2 regions of the Actinomadura sp. ATCC 39365 genome follow, and region 1 is predicted to be linked to the other one. Evidence: riboswitches for the same ligand, from Rfam matches in the RefSeq annotation. Region 1 holds a riboswitch; the other holds the start of a gene.
What was found. A riboswitch is a leader RNA that binds a small molecule or an ion and turns the genes downstream of it on or off. The one in region 1 is predicted to bind cyclic di-AMP.
Positions count from the first base shown of each region.

Region 2: it holds a riboswitch for cyclic di-AMP, as region 1 does, so the genes downstream of both, ACNF49_RS16675 (coiled-coil domain-containing protein) here and ACNF49_RS05955 (C40 family peptidase) in region 1, are expected to answer to the same signal.

Region 1 is NZ_CP184335.1:1,114,558-1,123,652, forward strand. It holds partial or broken gene lysX (bifunctional lysylphosphatidylglycerol synthetase/lysine--tRNA ligase LysX) at 1-1,064, shown strand, start outside; gene ACNF49_RS05935 (NADP-dependent oxidoreductase) at 1,121-2,050, opposite strand; gene ACNF49_RS05940 (winged helix-turn-helix transcriptional regulator) at 2,131-2,529, shown strand; gene ACNF49_RS05945 (cytochrome P450) at 2,519-3,622, opposite strand; gene ACNF49_RS05950 (helix-turn-helix domain-containing protein) at 3,970-4,110, shown strand; gene ACNF49_RS05955 (C40 family peptidase) at 4,137-5,180, opposite strand; cyclic di-AMP (ydaO/yuaA leader) riboswitch at 5,187-5,338, opposite strand; gene ACNF49_RS05960 (amino-acid N-acetyltransferase) at 5,626-6,195, shown strand; gene ACNF49_RS05965 (RDD family protein) at 6,281-7,891, shown strand; gene ACNF49_RS05970 (RDD family protein) at 7,998-8,486, shown strand; gene ACNF49_RS05975 (histone-like nucleoid-structuring protein Lsr2) at 9,012-9,095, shown strand, end outside.
Region 2 is NZ_CP184335.1:3,338,976-3,348,070, reverse strand. It holds gene ACNF49_RS16695 (TrpB-like pyridoxal phosphate-dependent enzyme) at 1-1,192, shown strand, start outside; gene ACNF49_RS16690 (50S ribosomal protein bL37) at 1,232-1,309, opposite strand; gene ACNF49_RS16685 (DeoR/GlpR family DNA-binding transcription regulator) at 1,447-2,226, shown strand; gene galT (galactose-1-phosphate uridylyltransferase) at 2,223-3,293, shown strand; cyclic di-AMP (ydaO/yuaA leader) riboswitch at 3,362-3,500, shown strand; gene ACNF49_RS16675 (coiled-coil domain-containing protein) at 3,506-4,471, shown strand; gene sigJ (RNA polymerase sigma factor SigJ) at 4,486-5,394, opposite strand; gene ACNF49_RS16665 (amidohydrolase family protein) at 5,545-6,690, shown strand; gene ACNF49_RS16660 (M50 family metallopeptidase) at 6,710-8,011, opposite strand; gene ACNF49_RS16655 (response regulator transcription factor) at 8,167-8,763, shown strand; gene ACNF49_RS16650 (PP2C family protein-serine/threonine phosphatase) at 8,893-9,095, opposite strand, start outside.

The DNA of each region.
Region 1 (9,095 bases):
CCCGCTGCCGGAGAAGCACGTCGGCCTCACCGACCCCGAGGCGCGGGTGCGCCAGCGCTACGTCGACCTCATCGTCAACGACGAGGCCAGGAAGATGGCGCGGGTGCGCAGCGCGACCGTGCGCGCGGTGCGCGACTTCTGGCACGAGGAGGGCTACCTCGAGGTCGAGACCCCGATGTTGCAGCCCATCCACGGCGGCGCGACGGCCCGGCCGTTCCGCACCCACATCAACGCCTACGACATGGAGCTCTACCTCCGCATCGCGATCGAGCTCTACCTCAAGCGGCTGGTGGTCGGCGGCATCGAGAAGGTCTTCGAGATCAACCGCAACTTCCGCAACGAGGGCGCCGACTCCACGCACAACCCCGAGTTCACCATGCTCGAGGCCTACGGCACCTACCTCGACTACAACGACATGGCCGACCTGACGCAGCGGATGTACCAGAAGGCCGTCGTGGCCGCCCTGGACACCACCGTGGTCGTGCACGACGGCGTCGAGATCGACCTCGGTCTGGAGAAGTGGCCGCGGATCCGGCTCTACGACCTGGTGTCCGACGCCGTGGGCGAGGAGATCACCACCGAGACCACCCTTGAGGAGCTGCGGAAGATCGCCGACCGCCGCGAGGTCCACTGGGACGCCAAGTGGGGGTCGGGCAAGCTCGTCCGAGGAGCTCTTCGAGGAGCTGGTCGAGCACACGCTCGTGCAGCCGACGTTCGTCATGGACTACCCGCTGGAGACCTCGCCGCTGGCCCGTCTCCACCGCGACAACCCGCTGCTGACCGAGAAGTGGGACCTGATCGGGTTCGGCACCGAGCTCGGCACCGCCTACTCCGAGCTCAACGACCCGATCGACCAGCGCCACCGGCTGGTGGAGCAGTCGTTGCTGGCCGCGGGCGGCGACCTCGAGGCGATGCAGCTCGACGAGGACTTCCTGCAGGCCCTCGAGTACGCGATGCCGCCCACGGGTGGCATGGGCGCCGGCATCGACCGCATGATCATGGCCTTCACCGGCAAGAACATCCGCGAGACCATCCTGTTCCCGCTGGTCAAGCCCACCCACTGAGCCGCCGTCCGGTGCCCCGCGCAAGAGTGGGGCGCCGGTCCGGGCGGTCCGGGCGGTCAGGGCACCAGCACGAGCCGTCCGCGCAGGCCGCCCTCCGCCAGGCGGGCGTGCGCGTCGACGGCCCTGTCCAGCGGATAGGTTCCGGCCACCCGCAACGTCAGTCGTCCGGCCTCGACCAGGCGCACCAGCTCCGCGAGCTGCCGGGCGTCCGAGCGGAACAGGACGGTGGCCACGTCCGTCCCGCGCAGCGCCACCGGCGCGACCCCCGACGCGAGCGCCACGAACGCCCCGCCGTCCCGTACGGCGTCGAGTGCGGGCAGGCCCAGCACGGCCGCGTCCACGACGGCGTCCACGCCACCGGGCACCCGCGCCCGTACGGCCTCGGCCAGGTCCTCCTCGCGGGGGACGAACCACTCCGCCCCGAAGCCGCGTACCAGCTCCTCGTCCGCGGCGCCGGCGGCGGCCACCACCCTGACGCCGCGCACGGCGGCCAGCTCCACCAGGTAGCCCCCGACGGCCCCCGCCGCCCCCGTGACCAGCAGCGTGCCGCCCGGCCCGACGCCGGTCCGGTCGAGCGCCTGCCAGGCGGTGAGCCCGTTCAGCGGCAGCGTGGCCGCGTGGACGGGGCTCACGCCGCGCGGGGCGCGGGTCACCGCCGGGGCGTCCAGCACGACGTACTCGGCCTGCGCCTTGTACGGCAGCTCCAGCCGCGCGCAGAGCCCCACGACCTCCTCTCCCACGGTGAAGGAGGTCCCCGGGCCCACCTGGTCCACGGTCCCCGCGGCGTCGAAGCCGATCCCGTACGAGTCCAGCTTCCTGGCCAGCCCGTACGAGGCCAGCGCTCCGGACGCCACGGCCAGGTCGAAGGGGTTGACCCCGGCCGCTGCCACCTTGACCCGCACCTGGCCGGGCCCCGCCGTCGGCAGCGGCGCGGACACCAGCTGGGGAACGCCGGAGCCGCCGATGAGTGCACGCATGTTCGTCATGCCGGTGACCCTAGGAAGAGTTACTCTCTTTTGGTAAGTAGGCACCTGGAAGTGCGTAACACACAGCGAGGAGTGAGACGGTGGCGACCACGACGGCGGCCCAGCGGCGTGACGAGGCGAGACTCGCCTTCGACGCCTACTTCGCCGAATGCCCTTCCCGCAAGCTGCTCGACCGGCTCAGCGACAAATGGGTCACGCTGGTGCTCAGCGCGCTGGCCGCCGGCGAGCGCCGCTACAGCGACCTGGCCAGGCACATCGCGGGGGTCAGCCAGAAGATGCTCACCCAGACCCTGCGCGGCCTGGAGCGCGACGGCCTCGTGGCGCGCCGGGTCACGCCGCAGGTGCCGGTGCGCGTCGACTACGCGCTCACCCCGCTGGGCCAGAGCCTGATGCCGCTGGTCACCGCCATCAAGGCGTGGGCCGAGGAGCACATCGAGGACGTCGAGGCCGCCAGGGAGCGCTACGACGCTACCGCCTGAGCCGCACCGGCAGCCGGGCCAGCCCGCGCAGCACCACGTTCTCCTTGTACGGCGGCGCCGGATCGGCGGCCTCCATCTTCGGCGCCGCCGCGGCCAGCGCCGACAGCGCGATCTCGCCTTCCATCCTGGCCAGCGTCGCCCCCAGGCAGAAGTGCAGGCCGAGCCCGAAGGCGAGATGCCGGCCGGGCTCGCGGCCGGGGTCGAACCGGTCGGGATCGGCGAACGCGGCCGGGTCGCGATTGGCGGCGCCGATCGGCACGAGCACGGCCGAGCCGGCGGGCACCGGCGTCCCGCCCAGTTCCCGGTCCTCCAGCGCGATCCTGGAGGTGAGCTGGACCGGCGGATCGAAGCGCAGCACCTCCTCGACCACCTCCCTCGGCCGCTCGGCGGCGAGGTGCAGCAGGCCGTGCCGCAGCAGGTTCAGCACGCCGTTCGCGATGAGGTTGACGGTGGTCTCGTGGCCGGCCACGAGCAGCAGCACGCAGGTCGCCAGCAACTCGGCCTCGGTGAGCTCCTCGACGTGTGCGAGGGCGCTCAGGAGGTCATCGCCGGGACGCTCGCGCCGCTGCGCGATCAGGCGGCGGAAGTAGTCGCGGAACTCGTTCCTGGAACGCTCCGTTTCCGACATGAGGGCGTCTGTCAGCATCGGGTCAAGTCCGCGGGCAAGGGCCTCGCTCCATCCGCGGAAGCGGTCGTGGTCCTCCGGCGGCACCCCGAGCATCTCGCTGATCACCATCACCGGCAGCGGGTGGGCGAAACCGGAAATCAGCTCCGCCTCCTCCGGCAGCCGCCCGATCAGGTCGGCGGTGATCACCTCGATCCGCGGCCTGAGGCGGGCCACCATGCGCGGCGTGAACGCGCGGCTGACCAGAGCACGCAACCGGGTGTGATCGGGCGGGTCCATGAGCAGGAACGACCTGCCGGGCTGACCTGGCTCTTCCTGCGCGGGCGCGGACGTTCCGTGACCGAACCCGGGATCGCGCAATACCGCCGCGCACAACTCGTACGTGGTCACGACGAGCAGCCCACCGCGCGTCGCGAAGATCGGCCCGGCGGCTCGCAGCTCGCGATATCGGACGTACGGATCGCGCACAAATTGCGGATCCGATGGATCAAAACCCAGCAGGTCGGTGGCGCTCATCGGGGGCGGTACCGGGCCGCCGAATTGATCGTTTGGACCGTTCATAGCGGACCACGGCGTGCCAACATATGCGGAGTACGTCACATATAAGCGATCATGTCAATAGCACTGGTCAAGGGCGCCGATTGTCGCGCTTGACGACCTTTCCGCGATGCGTTTACCTTCACCGAGACGAGCGGCTTGCTTCGCCTGAAAGGTCCGAGTTCTGCTGTTGGGGGAGGGCTCCCGGTGGATGTGCTCACAGAAGGCGTTGAGCTGAGCCACGCGGATTTGGCGTTACTGGCCGAGCTGGCCAGGGGGTGACCGTCGATCGGGTCGGCAGGCGGCTGGATATCAGCGGACGGACCGTACGGCGCAGGCTGAGGGGCATCTGCGACCGCATCGGCGTGGCCACGGCGATCGAGGCCGTGGCATGGGCGGCGCGCCGCCAGCTCATCTAGCGGCGCTCGGCGAAGTGCCGCGCCGGTCAGTCCGCGATGCGCACGCCGCCGGCGAACGGCCGCCGGTCTATCGAGGCGACCCGCACGACGTCACCCGTCTGCGGGGCGTGGACCATCATGCCGCCGCCGATGTAGATGCCGACGTGGTGCAGGTCGCTGTAGAAGAACACCAGGTCGCCGGGGCGCAGCTGGTCGCGGCTGATGTGCGTGCCGGCCGTCCACTGGTCGCCGGTGTAGTGGGGGAGCGAGATGCCCACGCGCTGGTAGGCGGCCATCACCAGGCCGGAGCAGTCGTAGGAGCGCGGCCCCTCCGCGCCCCACACGTACGGCTTGAGCTGCTGGGTGAGGGCCCACTTGGCGGCCTGGGCGGCCTTGCCGTCGCCGATGACCGGCAGGTTGACGCGTACGGCGCGGGTGCCGGGACGGCCCGCCTCGCCGACGGCCCGCCGGTAGAGGTTGCTCTCGACCTTGGTGACCAGCTTGGTGATCTTCGAGCGCTTGCCCTCGAGATCGGTGACGATCTTCTGGACCTCGGCGATGCGGGTCTTGGCGCCGGCCCTGGCCCGCTCGGCGGCCTCCATGGCCTTGGCGAGCTGGTTGACCTCCTCGCCCTGCTGCTGTTCGAGCGCGTACGTGGTCGCGGCCCGGTCGAGGAAGGTCTCGGGGTCGCCGGACTGGGCGAAGGCCAGGGCCTTGTCCAGGCCGCCGGTGATGTAGGCGTTCTGGGCGAGCAGCGAGGCCCTGGCGCGCCTGGCGGCCAGGTCGGACTCGCTGGTGGCCAGGATCTTCTGGGCGGAGTCGTTGGCCTTCTGTGCGGCCTTCAGCCGTTCGCGCTGCTCGTTGTACTGCTCGGCCAGCGTCTCGATCTCTTCGTGCAGCTTCTCCACCTGGTCGGCGAGTTCGGAGAGCGACGGCTTCGGGTCGGCGGCGGCGGAACCGACGGGGACGGCGAACAGCATCGCGGCGATGGTGACGCCGATGACGCCGAGGCGGCGTGTGCGCCTGGCCTGCTCCTGGGGGCGGGCGTGCCTGCCCCCCGACTTCCCCGAGCGGTCGAGCGTCCGCTTCACCAACCGAGCTCCTCTCATCGACGCCGGCCGGGTTAGCTGACGGGTTCGGGCCGGAGCAGCCCTACCGAGATGGTCGGATTCACCCCAAGTGGTGGCGCGAGGTGCTCGCCACCGTTGGTTCCCCGGCTTCCCTTGCGGGAATTGGGCGTGTCTTTCCGCGCGCATTACGCGGAGAACATCGTCGCTGGACACTAATGCACTCCGGGTTCACGCTCAACCGGAACTGCCGAGTCTGTAGAGGTTTCACAACTGAAGGGTCACAAGGTGATCTCGTGGGTAGCCGTACGGAAGCAGGCTTCTGCACCTTTTGTCCAGCATTCAGGGTGCTGAGGTCTGGAGGAAAGCTCCAAGTCAGCTCGTGTTCGCCTGACCACGGGATGTGATGAGATGCCCGAGACGTGGGATTTAGGGCCGAGCCGTAATGAGATCTGTACCCTGGAGAGCCATGGAGCAGGTGGCCGAAGTGGCAGTCCCCGAGACCGCGGTCGTGGTCAGGCGTGCGCGCACGCCCGACGTGCGTGCGATCAGGCGTCTCGTGGACACCTACGCGGGCGCGGGGCCGCGGCTCCTGGAGAAGGCCACGGTCACGCTGTACGAGGACGTCCAGGAGTTCTGGGTGGCCGAGCGGAGCGGGGAGGTCGTCGGCTGCGGCGCGCTCCACGTGCTCTGGGAGGACCTCGCCGAGGTTCGTACGGTGGCCGTCGATCCCGCGTGCCGGGGGTTGGGGGTCGGGCGGCGGATCGTCTCGGCACTCGTCCGGCAGGCGAAGGATCTGGGGCTGCGGCGTGTATTCTGTCTGACTTTTGAGGTCGACTTCTTCGCGAGGCACGGTTTCCGCCCCATCCAGGGCACACCGGTCTCACCCGAGGTCTACGCCGAGTTGCTGGCCTCGTACGACGAGGGTGTGGCGGAGTTCCTTGATCTGGAACACGTCAAACCGAACACCCTTGGCAACACCCGCATGCTGCTGCATCTGACATCGGGTGACGCGGACCTTGACCACTTGGAAAGGTGATTGTTGATACCTATGTCGATACGTTGGGCAGCACAGGCATGTGTCCTGACACGTGCCACATGCGCACTCGAAGCGAGGTGACACGGTGAGCACCGGACAGCCGCCGTACCCACAGGACGATTCCGGCGAGAACCCCGAGTACGGGCAGCACCACGGCCGTCGGCCCGGTGAGCCCGACCCGGACGTGACTGTGGTCGGCTACCGGGCGGACGATGCCTTCGGCCAGCCCCCATACGGTCAGCAGCAGCAACAGGGCTATGGCCAGCAACAGCAGTACGGCCAGCAACAGCAGCAGTACGGCCAGCAGCAGGGCTACGGCCAGCAGCCCCAGTACGGCCAGCAGGCCGCCTCGGGTCAGCAGGGCTACGGCCAGCAGCAGGGCTATGACCAGCAGCAGGGCTACGGCCAGCAGCCGCAGTCCTCGGGCCAGCAGTACACGCAGCCCGGCTACGGTCAGGAGGCCCAGTACGGCCAGCAGGCCGCTTCGGGCCAGCAGGGTTACGGCCAGCAGCCGCAGTCCTCCGGCCAGCAGGGCTACGGTCAGCAGGGCTACGGGCAGCAGTCGCAGCCCGACTACGGCCAGCAGGGTTACGGCCAGCAGCCCGCGTCGGGCCAGCAGCCCGGCTACGGCCAGCAGCCGCAGTCCTCGGGCCAGCAGTACACGCAGCCCGGCTACGGCCAGGAGGCCCAGTACGGCCAGCAGGCCGCCTCGGGCCAGCAGGGTTACGGCCAGCAACCGCAGTACGGCCAGCAGCCGCAGTCGCAACCCGACTACGGCCAGCAGCAGGGCTACGGCCAGGACGCCCAGTACGGCCAGCAGGCCGCCTCGGGCCAGCAGGGCTACGGCCAGCAGCCGCAGTCCTCCGGCCAGCAGTACGCCCAGCCCGGCTACGGCCAGCAGGCCCAGCAGGGTTACGGCCAGGAGGCCCAGTACGGCCAGCAGGGCTACGGTCAGCAGTCGCAGCCCGACTACGGCCAGCAGCAGGGCTACGCCCAGGACGCCCAGTACGGCCAGCAGGGCGGCTACGCCCAGCAGCAGTACGGCGACCAGCAGCAGGGTTACGCCCAGCAGCAGTACGGCGACCAGCAGCAGTACGGCCAGGCCTACGGCCAGCAGCAGCAGTCGCAGCCCTACGGCCAGCCCGGCTACGGCCAGCCCTACGGTCAGCCCGTCGGCGTGCAGCCTCCGGGCGCTCCGGCCCCCCTGGCGGAGTGGTGGCAGCGTCTGGTCGCGAGGATCATCGACGGCGTCATCCTCGGCGTCGTGAACTTCGTGGTCAGCCTCATCCTGGGCCTGTTCGCGATCGGCTACGACTCGGCGACCGGCTCGACCTCCGGCATCCTGTCGGGCTTCGTCATCGGCATCCTGTCGGCGATCGTCACGACCGCCGTCTGGGTCTGCTACGAGTTCTTCCTGACGAAGATGAACGGCCAGACGGTCGGCAAGATGGTCATGGGGATCAAGGTCGTCCCGGTGGGGCAGGCCCTGCCTCCGGGCGGGCTCGGCTCCGACCTGGCGATCAAGCGCGCCGGCGTCACCTGGGGCGGCTACATCCTGAGCGTCATCCCGTTCCTCGGCCCGCTGCTCGCCTGGGCGTGCGTCGCGGTCAACGGCGCCTCGCAGCTGTGGGACAAGCCGCTGCAGCAGACGTTCGCGGACAAGTTCGCGGGCACGGTGGTCGTGAAGATCAAGTAATCCCGCGTCAGCGTAAAACAGGGGCCGGCTTCCCGCCGGCCTCTGTTTTGTGTGTGCGGGGCGTACCAAAATGGGGGGTACGACCGCCGACCGCGTGAGGTGGGATATGGCCGGGACACCGTCGTGGCCGGGCCTCGTGCCCGCGGAATGGTGGGAACGCCTCGCCGCCCGCTTCATTGAGGCGCTGGTCTTCGGGGTCTTCTATTACATTCTGTTCATCGCGCTGTGGGGCGCCTTCCGGACTGTCGGGATGGCGGAGGCGTTCGGCGGGCGGCTCCCCGGGCTCTTGGCCTGGTTCCTGGCCGGCCTGTGTTATACGGCCTATGACTGGCGGGCCCATTGCCTGCGCCGGCGGACCTTCGGCCAGGCGATCATGAAGATTCGCCTGGCGCCGGACGACCTTCCACGTGGCGCCCTGCTGAAACGCGCCCTGGTCTATCCCGGGCCTGTCATGCTGATGGGCATTCCGGTGGCCAATCTGCTGGCCGGAATGCTGCTGTTCGGCGTCGGGCTGCTCATCCTGATCGACAAGCCGTTGGAGCGCGGGCCGCATGACAGGCTGGCCGGAACGCGGGTGGTAAAAGATCTTCGTTGAGGCATCCGCACCTGGGAAGATGCCTTTTCGCAAAATTTTCCCTTGATCCGGTAAGGAGCCTGGAGAGACTGGCATTAGGCTATGGGACGTCCGGGTTGCCGGATGTCGGTGCCCCTGCTCCCTGAGGGCGACTGTGTGTGGCTATGGTCGGTTCCGGGTGAGTTGTCACCTAGGCGTCATGAGCGTCCGGCGTGCCCCCGCAGGTCCCGCAGGTCGCGCCGGGATGCGTATTTAGCGCCCCCGAAACCCTGCTAGCCCTGGAGGCGAGGACGAATGGAAGCCGTAACAGACGTATTGTCAGCGCTCATCCCCCCGGTCGTGGTCGGCGGTGCCTTCATCTTTGGCGCGGTGAAGTTGCTGCGATCGGAGGCCGCCGGGCGACGGGCAAACCACCAGGATCAGGCCGAGAACCAGAACTGATCTGCCAGTCAGCCGAATCCCCGTAGCGCTGAATTGTCTCCGCGCCTTTCCGGGTATATGTTTGGGCGAGCGAATGAAACAATGCTCCGGGAAAGGATTGCGTAGATGGCCAAGCAGATCCAGGAGATTCTCATCGATGACCTCGATGGGGGCGAGGCCAATGAGACGGTCAGCTTCGCTATTGACGGC
Region 2 (9,095 bases), 2.2 Mb from region 1:
GGAGCTCATCGCGCAGGAGGTCAGCGGCGACCGCTACGTGCCCATCCCCAAGGAGGTCATCGACGTCTACCGGCTGTGGCGGCCCACGCCGCTGATCAGGGCGCACCGGCTGGAGAAGGCGCTCGACACGCCGGCCCGCATCTACTACAAGTACGAGGGCGTCTCACCGGCCGGGTCGCACAAGGCGAACACCGCCGTGCCGCAGGCGTACTACAACGCCAAGGAAGGCGTGCGGCTGCTGACCACGGAGACCGGCGCGGGACAGTGGGGGTCGGCCCTGGCGTTCGCCTGCGCCCAGTTCGACATCGAATGCCGGATCTGGATGGTTCGCGCGTCCTACGACCAGAAGCCGTACCGGCGCTCGCTCATGCGCGTGTACGGCGCCACCGTCCACCCCAGCCCCTCCCCCCTCACCGGCGCGGGCAGCAAGGCGCTGGCCGACGACCCCGCCTCCCCCGGCAGCCTGGGGCTGGCGATCAGCGAGGCGGTCGAGGTGGCCGCCGCGAACCCCGAGGCCCGGTACGCGCTCGGCTCGGTGCTCAACCACGTCCTCATGCACCAGACGGTGATCGGCGAGGAGGCCTTGGCGCAGCTGCCCGAGCTGCCGGACCTGGTCATCGGCTGCACCGGCGGCGGCTCCAACTTCGCCGGCCTCGCCTTCCCCTTCCTGCGCGAGAAGCTGGCCGGACGGATCGGCACTCGGTTCAGGGCCGTCGAGCCGGCCGCCTGCCCCTCGTTCACCCGCGGCGTGTACGCCTACGACTTCGGCGACACCGCCGGGCTGACTCCGCTGCTCAAGATGCACACCCTCGGGCACTCCTTCGTCCCCGACCCGATCCACGCCGGCGGGCTGCGCTACCACGGCATGGCGCCGCTGCTGTCCCACATGTACGAGCTGGGGCTGTTCGAGGCGGTGACCCGTACCCAGAGCGAGTGCTTCGAGGCGGGCGTGCGCTTCGCGCGTACCGAGGGCATCGTCCCGGCCCCCGAGCCCACGCACGCGCTGGCCGAGACCATCGCCGAGGCGCTGCGCTGCAAGGAGAGCGGCGAGGAGAAGGTGATCCTCACCGCGCTGTGCGGGCACGGCCACTTCGACCTGACCGCCTACGACCGCCACCTGGCCGGCGAACTGGAGGACTACACACTTCCGCAGGAACGCCTCGACCAGGCGCTCACCGAGCTGCCCGGCTGAGCTGACAACGGGTGGCCGCGGGATCGCGGCCACCCGTGTTCAGTTCGCGTTCGGGCGCTTCCCGTGGTTCGCCTTCTTCTTCTTGCGCCCCCTGCCCTTGCGTGCGCGTTTCGCCATGGGCTCACCTCCGACGGTCGGGATCGTGACCTACAAGGTCTCCCCTGCCCGCGCGTCGCACAAGCGATACGCCGTGACCTAACATTCCTCAACAAACTCGTGTCATAATTTGGTGGAATCTGTTGGAAGGGGTGGGCGTGCTCGCACAGCAGCGTCAGCAGACGATCCTGGAACGCGTGCGCAGCAGCGGCGGCGTCCGGGTGGCCGACCTCGTGCGCGAGCTCGGCGTCTCCGACATGACGATACGCCGTGATCTTGAGGTGCTGGCCGAGCGCGGGCTGCTGGAGAAGGTCCACGGCGGCGCGACGGCCCTCGGCCCTGGCTCGACCGAGGAGCCGGGCTTCACCGCCAAGTCCGCCCGCCAGCAGCAGGAGAAGGAAGCCATCGCGCGGCACGCGGCCACCCTCGTACGGCCGGGCACCGCCGTGGCGCTCTCCGCCGGCACCACCACGTGGGCGCTGGCCCACCACCTGGTCACGGTGCCCGAGCTGACCGTGATCACCAACTCGATCCCCGTCGCCGAGGTCTTCCACCGCAACCCGCGCGCCGACCGCACGGTCGTGCTGACCGGCGGCGTGCGCACGCCCTCCGACGCGCTCGTCGGCCCCGTGGCGGTGGCGGCGATCCGCCGCCTGCACGTGGACACGCTCTTCCTCGGGGTGCACGGCATGAGCCTGCGCGCCGGGTTCACCACGCCCAACCTGCTGGAGTCCGAGACCGACAGGGAGCTGGTGGCCGCGGCGCACCGGCTGGTGGTCCCCGCCGACCACACCAAATGGAACACGGTCGGCATCAGCACGATCGCCGAGCTGACCGAGGCCGACGTGGTCATCAGCGACGCGGGGCTGCCCGAGGAAGCACGCACCGAGCTGGCCGAACGGGCCGGAGAACTGATCATCGCGGAGGGCACGCCTTGAAGCGCACCATCACCCACCTGGCAGACGGCCGAGAGCTGATCTACTTCGACCGGCGCGACGACGCCGACCGGAGCGCGATCGACCGGCGGCCGCTCGACCCGCGGCCGGTGGCCTCCGAGCTGCGCTACGACCCGCTGACCGAGGAGTGGATCGCGATCGCCGGCCACCGGCAGACGCGGACGTTCCTGCCGCCGGCCGACGAGTGCCCGTTGTGCCCGTCGTCCGACACTCGGGCGTCGGAGATCCCGGCCCACGACTATGACGTGGTGGTGTTCGAGAACCGCTTCCCCTCTTTCTCCGGAAATTTTGGGACTTATGGGGATGTCGGCGGCCTGAGTGAGGTGCGGCCGGGTGTCGGGCGGTGTGAGGTGGTCTGTTTCACCTCCGACCACTCCTCCTCCTTCTCCAGGCTCTCCAACGCCCAGGTCAGGCTGGTCATGGAGGCGTGGGCCGACCGGACGGCCGAGCTGTCCGGCATCGAGGGCGTCGAGCAGGTGTTCTGCTTCGAGAACAGGGGTGAGGAGATCGGCATCACGCTCCCCCACCCGCACGGGCAGATCTACGCCTACCCCTACGTGACCCCGCGCACCAAGCTCCAGCTCGGGGCCGCCTCGCGGCACACGGGCGGCAACCTGTTCGCCGACGTGCTGGCCGCCGAGCGGGCCGCCGGCACCCGGGTGGTGGCCGCCAACGAGCTCTGGACGGCGTTCGTGCCGGCCGCCGCGCGCTGGCCGTTCGAGGTGCACGTGTATCCGCACCGGCAGGTGCCCGACCTGGCGGCGCTGTCGGAGGAGGAGCGGGCCGCGTTCGCATCGCTGTACACCTCGGTGCTGCGGGCGCTCGACGCGCTGTTCGGGGTGGCGATGCCGTACATCTCGGCCTGGCACCAGGCGCCGGTGCGGTACGGCCGCGAGCTGGCCTACCTGCACCTGGAGCTGTTCAGCATCAGGCGGGCGCCAGGGAAGCTGAAGTACCTGGCGGGCTCGGAGTCGGCCATGGGCGCCTTCGTCAACGACGTGCTGCCGGAGGAGGCGGCACGCATGTTGCGATCACGGATTGATCACTAATTGGTTTCTCATTAAAGTCGCATGACTCGTGATCTACCACTAATATCCCGTTAGACATCGGCCATAACGGCCGTTGTACGCCTAATCCCGGGCGTGTTGCCCGGGAGCCGGGGACCCATCGCATCCGGGGTGAATCCGCGCAAGTGGTAGGGACTGCTCCCGTGCCCGAACCCGTCAGCTAACCCGGCCGGCAGAGGGAGAGGAACAACCACGTGGCGGCTTCGTCCCCCGCGAGTCTTGCCGTCGGTCTCATCACCGCCACCGCCCTGCTCGTCCATCCGGCCGCCGCGTCAGCCGCCGTCTCGGCCGCGCCCAAGCCGTCGGAGGCGCAGCTGCGGGCCCAGCTCAAGCAGCTCAACCGCAAGGTCGACAAGCTGATCGAGACGTACAACCTCAAGCGCGTCGAGCTGGCCAAGGCCCAGCAGGCCGCCACCGCGGCCCAGCAGCGGCTCACCGCCGCCGAGCAGGCGGTGGCCACGGCCGAGCAGCGGGTCGCCGAGATCGCCCGGCTGCGCTACCAGAACGGCGACACCTCCCTGCCGGCGTTCATGATGACCCCGGACGGCGGCGGCGCGGCCGTGCTCGAACAGCTCACCGCCGAGCAGCAGGCGGTCGTCGACAGCGTGGCCAAGGCCCGCGACGACCAGAAGAAGGCCGCCACGGCCGCCGCCGCGCTCGCGACGGAGCTCAAGGCGGGCACGGCGGAGGTGGCCGAGCAGCGCGACGACGCCCAGGACGTCATCGACGACATCAAGAAGAAACTCCAGGACCTTGTCCCGTTCGGGCCGGGCAAGAAGTCCGACGGGAGCTGGGCGCCCGAGCTGCCGTCCGGCTCGGACAACATCACGCCGCGCACCCAGCTGATGCGGGCGCAGGTGCGGAAGAACTTCTCGCTGCCGTACGAGGTGGGCTGCTTCCGGTCCGGCTCCAGCGGCGAGCACCCGCTCGGCCGGGCCTGCGACTTCATGATGAGCACGGGCGGCACCATGCCGAGCGCCGTCAACAACGCCCTCGGCGACCGCCTGGCCGACTGGGCGCTGAAGAACAAGGCCAAGCTGGGCGTCAAGTACGTGATCTGGAAGCAGCGCATCAACCAGGGCTCGGGCTGGCGCTCGATGTCCGACCGCGGCAGCATCACCGAGAACCACTACGACCACGTGCACATCTCGATGAACTAGCCGCGTCCGGCGGCTCAGCGGACGCCGGTGAGCTTGTCGGGGTTGGTGACCGAGTAGACGGCGGCGATCCGGTCGCCCTCGGGCGTGAGGTCGACGACGACCACGGCCAGCGGGCCGTCACCGGAGAAGACGAGCGCGCACGGGTCGCCGGCCACCCACCGGTAGCGGAGGTCCACCGCGCCCGGGGTCAGCGTCGCGGCGACGGACATGAACAGCGCGGCCACCCGGTCCCGGCCGTGGACCGGGTGCAGGCTGGTGGCGGGTCCCTTGCCGCCGCCGTCGGTCCACAAGGTCACGTCCGGCGCCAGCACCTCCAGCAGCGCGCGCAGGTCACCGCCGAGGGCGGCCGCGGCGAACCGTTCGGTCACCTCGGCGTGGACGTCGGGTTCGGTCCGGTGACGAGGACGGCGAGCATGGACGTGGCGGCGCGCACGGGCCGCGAGCTGCCGGACCGCCGCCGGCGTACGCCCGAGGATGTCGGCCGTCTCCGGATGGCTGAAGCCGAACACCTCGTGCAGCACGAAGACCGCTCGTTCCAGCGGTGACAGGGTCTCCAGCACGACCAGCACCGCCATCGACAACGACTCCCCGCTCCCGGCGGCGCCTCCGGCGTTGTCCGAGGCCGTGACCAGCGGTTCCGGCAGCCAGGCGCCGACGTAGGTCTCCTGGCGGCGGCTCAGGTCCACCCGCCGGGCCAGCGCCTGGTTCACCGCGATCCGCACCAGATAGGCCCGGACGTTCTCCACGGTTCCGGCGTCCGGCCTGCGGTGCCTGGCCGACCAGGCCAGCCACACCTCCTGCAGCACGTCCTCGGTGTCGGCGACGCTGCCGAGCATGTTGTAGACCACGGAGAACAGCAGTTCGCGGTAGCCGAGGAACTGCTCGGTGGCGGCGTCGGCCGGGTGCCGCGGGGTCGGTGTCATGGCGTGCCTCCTCATCTGTCGCAACCGAAGAGTCCCGTCGCGCGGCGATTGTGACATGACCGCATCAAGCGTGATCTATGCCACTCATGTCACAGTTCCCGGACGGTTGCCCCTCTGTGGTGGCGTCACGACTCACAAGGGAGAGCTTCGATGCGTACATTGATCCGCGACGTCAGGGTGTTCGACGGCGAGCACACCATCGCGACCGCCGACGTGCTGATCGAGGACGGTCTCATCGCCGCTGTCGGCACCGGCGCGGACCACCCGGCCGATGCCGAGGTGGACGGCACGGGCCGGACGCTGCTGCCCGGCCTGATCGACGCGCACACCCACGTGTTCGACGGCAGCCTGGCCCAGGCCCTGCGGTACGGGGTCACCACCGAGCTCGACATGTTCTGCCTCCCGCAGCTCCTCGCCGGGCAGCGGCGCCTGGCCGCCGAGAACGACGACGTGGCCGACCTGCGCAGTGCCGGCACGCTGGCCACCGCGCCGGGCGGGCACCCGACCCAGCTGCTGGCGGCCCTGGCGGGCACCGTCCTGGACGGGCTCGACGTCACGGCGATCGACTTCGTCGCCGATCCCGCGCAGGCGCCGGCGTTCGTCCAGGCCAGGGTGGCCGAGGGGGCCGACTACCTCAAGATCGTCATCGACGACGGCGCCGTGCACGGGGCCGACCTCCCCGTCATGACGGCGGAGGTCGCCGCCGCCCTGGCCGCGGCGGCGCACGAGGCGGGCCTGCTGGTCATCGCTCATGCGATCACCGCCGCCGAGGTGGAGATCGCGCTCGACGCCGGCGTCGACGGCCTGGCGCACGTGTGGACCGACCTGGCGCCGGACGACCCGGCCTCGCCGTGCCTGGCCGACCGGGTACGCGACCAGGGGGTCTTCGTGGTGACCACGCTGGCCTACTTCGAGGCGATCACCGCCCAGCACGTCGAGACGGCCGACTGCGCCCGCCCCGGCAGCTCCGCCAACGCCGTCGGCGCGCTGCGGGCCCTGCGCCGCGCGGGTGTGCCCCTGCTCGCCGGGACCGACGCCACCCCGTTCGTACCTGCCCACGGCGCCGGCCTGCACCGCGAGCTGCAGTTGCTCACCGAGGCCGGGCTCGGCGCCGAGGAGGCGCTCGCCGCCGCGACCAGCGTGCCCGCCCGGCACTTCGGGCTGGCCGACCGGGGCCGGATCGCCCCCGGTCTCCGCGCGGACCTGGTGCTGGTCGAAGGCGACGCCACCCGGGACGTCACCGCCGTCGGCGACATCGCCGAGGTATGGCGTCGCGGGGTGCGCCAGACCCGGTAGCCGGTGGCCGCCGACCGGGTCAGCCGAGCGTGAGGGGGTTGACCAGGTCGGCGTAGACCAGCAGACCGGCCATGATGATCAACACGAACGCCATCGCGTACGTGAGCGGCAGCACCTTGGCGATGTCGACGTAGCGGGGCTCGGGGCGGCGCAGGATCTTGGCGTAGCCGCGCTTGATCCCCTCCCACAGGCCGCCCGCGATGTGGCCGCCGTCGAGGGGCAGCAGCGGGATCAGGTTGAACAGGCCGATCGCCAGGTTGAACCCGGCCAGCAGGCTGACGAAGGTGAACAGCTTGCTCTTGTTGGACATGTCGGAGGCCAGGATCTCGCCGCCGAGCCGGCCCGCGCCCACCACGCCGACCGGGCCCTCGGGGTCGCGCTTCTCGCCGGAGAAGGCGGCGTTCCAGACGCCGACCATCTTCGCCGGCAGGTTGACCATCGAGCCCACGACGCGGCCGGTCAGGTCGCTCATGTAGCCCGGCACCTGCCCGATGCTCTGCTGCTCGAAGACCTGGGAGGGCACGACGCCGAGGAACCCGACGCCCTTGTCGACCTTGCCCTCGTCGGTCAGGCTCGCCATGTCGCGGGCGATGAGGGCGACGTCGAGCGTCATCGGCCTGCCGTCGCGGACGATGCCGAGCTTGACGGGGCCGGCGCCGTGGCCGCGGATCATGCGGGTTGCGTCCTGCCAGGTCGCGATCTTCTGGCCGTCGAGGGAGACGATGCGGTCGCCGACCTTGACACCCGCCTTGGCGGCCGGGGTGCGCTCGTCGGTGGGCGCGCACGTCTTGCGCACCTCGGTGGTGGGGATCACGCACGTGTTGGTGTCGGGCGACACGATCGGGGCGGTCTTCGGCAGGCCGATGCCGACCAGCAGGACGCTGAAGAAGATGAAGGCCAGCACGAAGTTCATCGCCGGGCCGCCCGACATGATGATGATCTTCTGCCACCACTTCTTGCGGTAGAAGACGCGGTCCTCGTCGCCGGGCCGCACCTCCTCCATGGCGGCCTCGCGGGCGGTCTCGATCAGACCCTGCCACGGCCCGGTCGACGCGCTCCGCAGCCTGCCGGGGTCGTCGCCGGGACGCGGCGGCAGCATGCCGATCATGCGGATGTAGCCGCCGAGCGGCAGCCACTTGATGCCGTACTCGGTCTCGCCCCTGCGGATGGACCAGGCCGTAGAGCCGAAGCCGACCATGTACTGGGTCACCCGGACACCGAAGATCTTGGCCGGCACGAGATGGCCCACCTCGTGCAGGCCGACGGAGACCATCAACCCCACCAGGAAGAGAAGGATCCCGGCGACAAAGAGCCAGTTCATCTACGCGCGCTCCAGGCAGACAGACGGTCTCGACGTTCCCAGACTAGTCGAACTCATCACATCCCTCGGGCTTGCCCGCACTTTGGTGAATCAACGGACCGCATTGACAGTGAGCGATCAGCCGATCACCCTGGGAGACGATGGAGGGGGACGTCTTGATCCGCATACTCATCGCCGAACACCTGCCCTTGGTGCGACGCGGTCTGCAGGCCACGCTCGAAGCCGAGCCCGACCTGCGGGTGGTCGCCGAGACGGGCTGCCCCGACGGTGTGCTGCCGGCCGCGCGGTCGAGCGCGCCCGACGTCGCGATCGTCGACCTCGACCTGCCGGGCCTGCCGGTCGCCACGCATCTGACCGAGCAGGTCCCCCGCTGCTCGGTGCTGATCCTCTCCGCGCGACCGAGCCCCGGCCAGGTGCGCAGGGCGTTCAACGGGAGCGTGCTGGGGTTCATGAGCCTGCGGGTGGCGCCCGAGCGGCTGGCCGAGGGGGTGCGCCAGGTCGCCGCGGGCGGGCGGGCGGTGGAGGCCGAGCTGGCGGTGGCAGCCCTGCAGTCGGCCGCCAACCCGCTCACCCGGCGGGAGCTCGACGTGCTGCGCATCGCGGCGGGCGGGGCGAGATCGACGGAGATCGCCGACCAGTTGTTCCTGTCGGTCGGCACCGTCCGCAATCATCTGTCGCGGATCATGTGCAAGACGGGCGCCCGCAACCGGCTCGACGCCGTGCGCATCGCCAGCGACAGCGGCTGGTTGTGAGGGACCGGACGGGATGACGGGCCCGGTGGAGCCGCGCCGCTCCGCCGGGACCCGAACAGTCAGATGATCTCAGCCCGCCGAACCCGTTGCCAGTGACCGCCATCACGACCTGACCCGTGTGAAACGTCACTACGGACGCCAGATCAACACCAGCGCGCAGTCGTCGTTGTGGCCCGAGGACATCGCGTTGACCAGCGCCCTGGCGCCGTCGCGGAAGCCGGAGGGCAGCAGCCGCTCCGCCTCGCCGAGCAGCCGGTCGAGCCCGGCGTCGATGTCGCGCCCCGGCTGCTCGATCAGGCCGTCGGTGTAGAGCAGCAGCGCGTCGCCCTTGC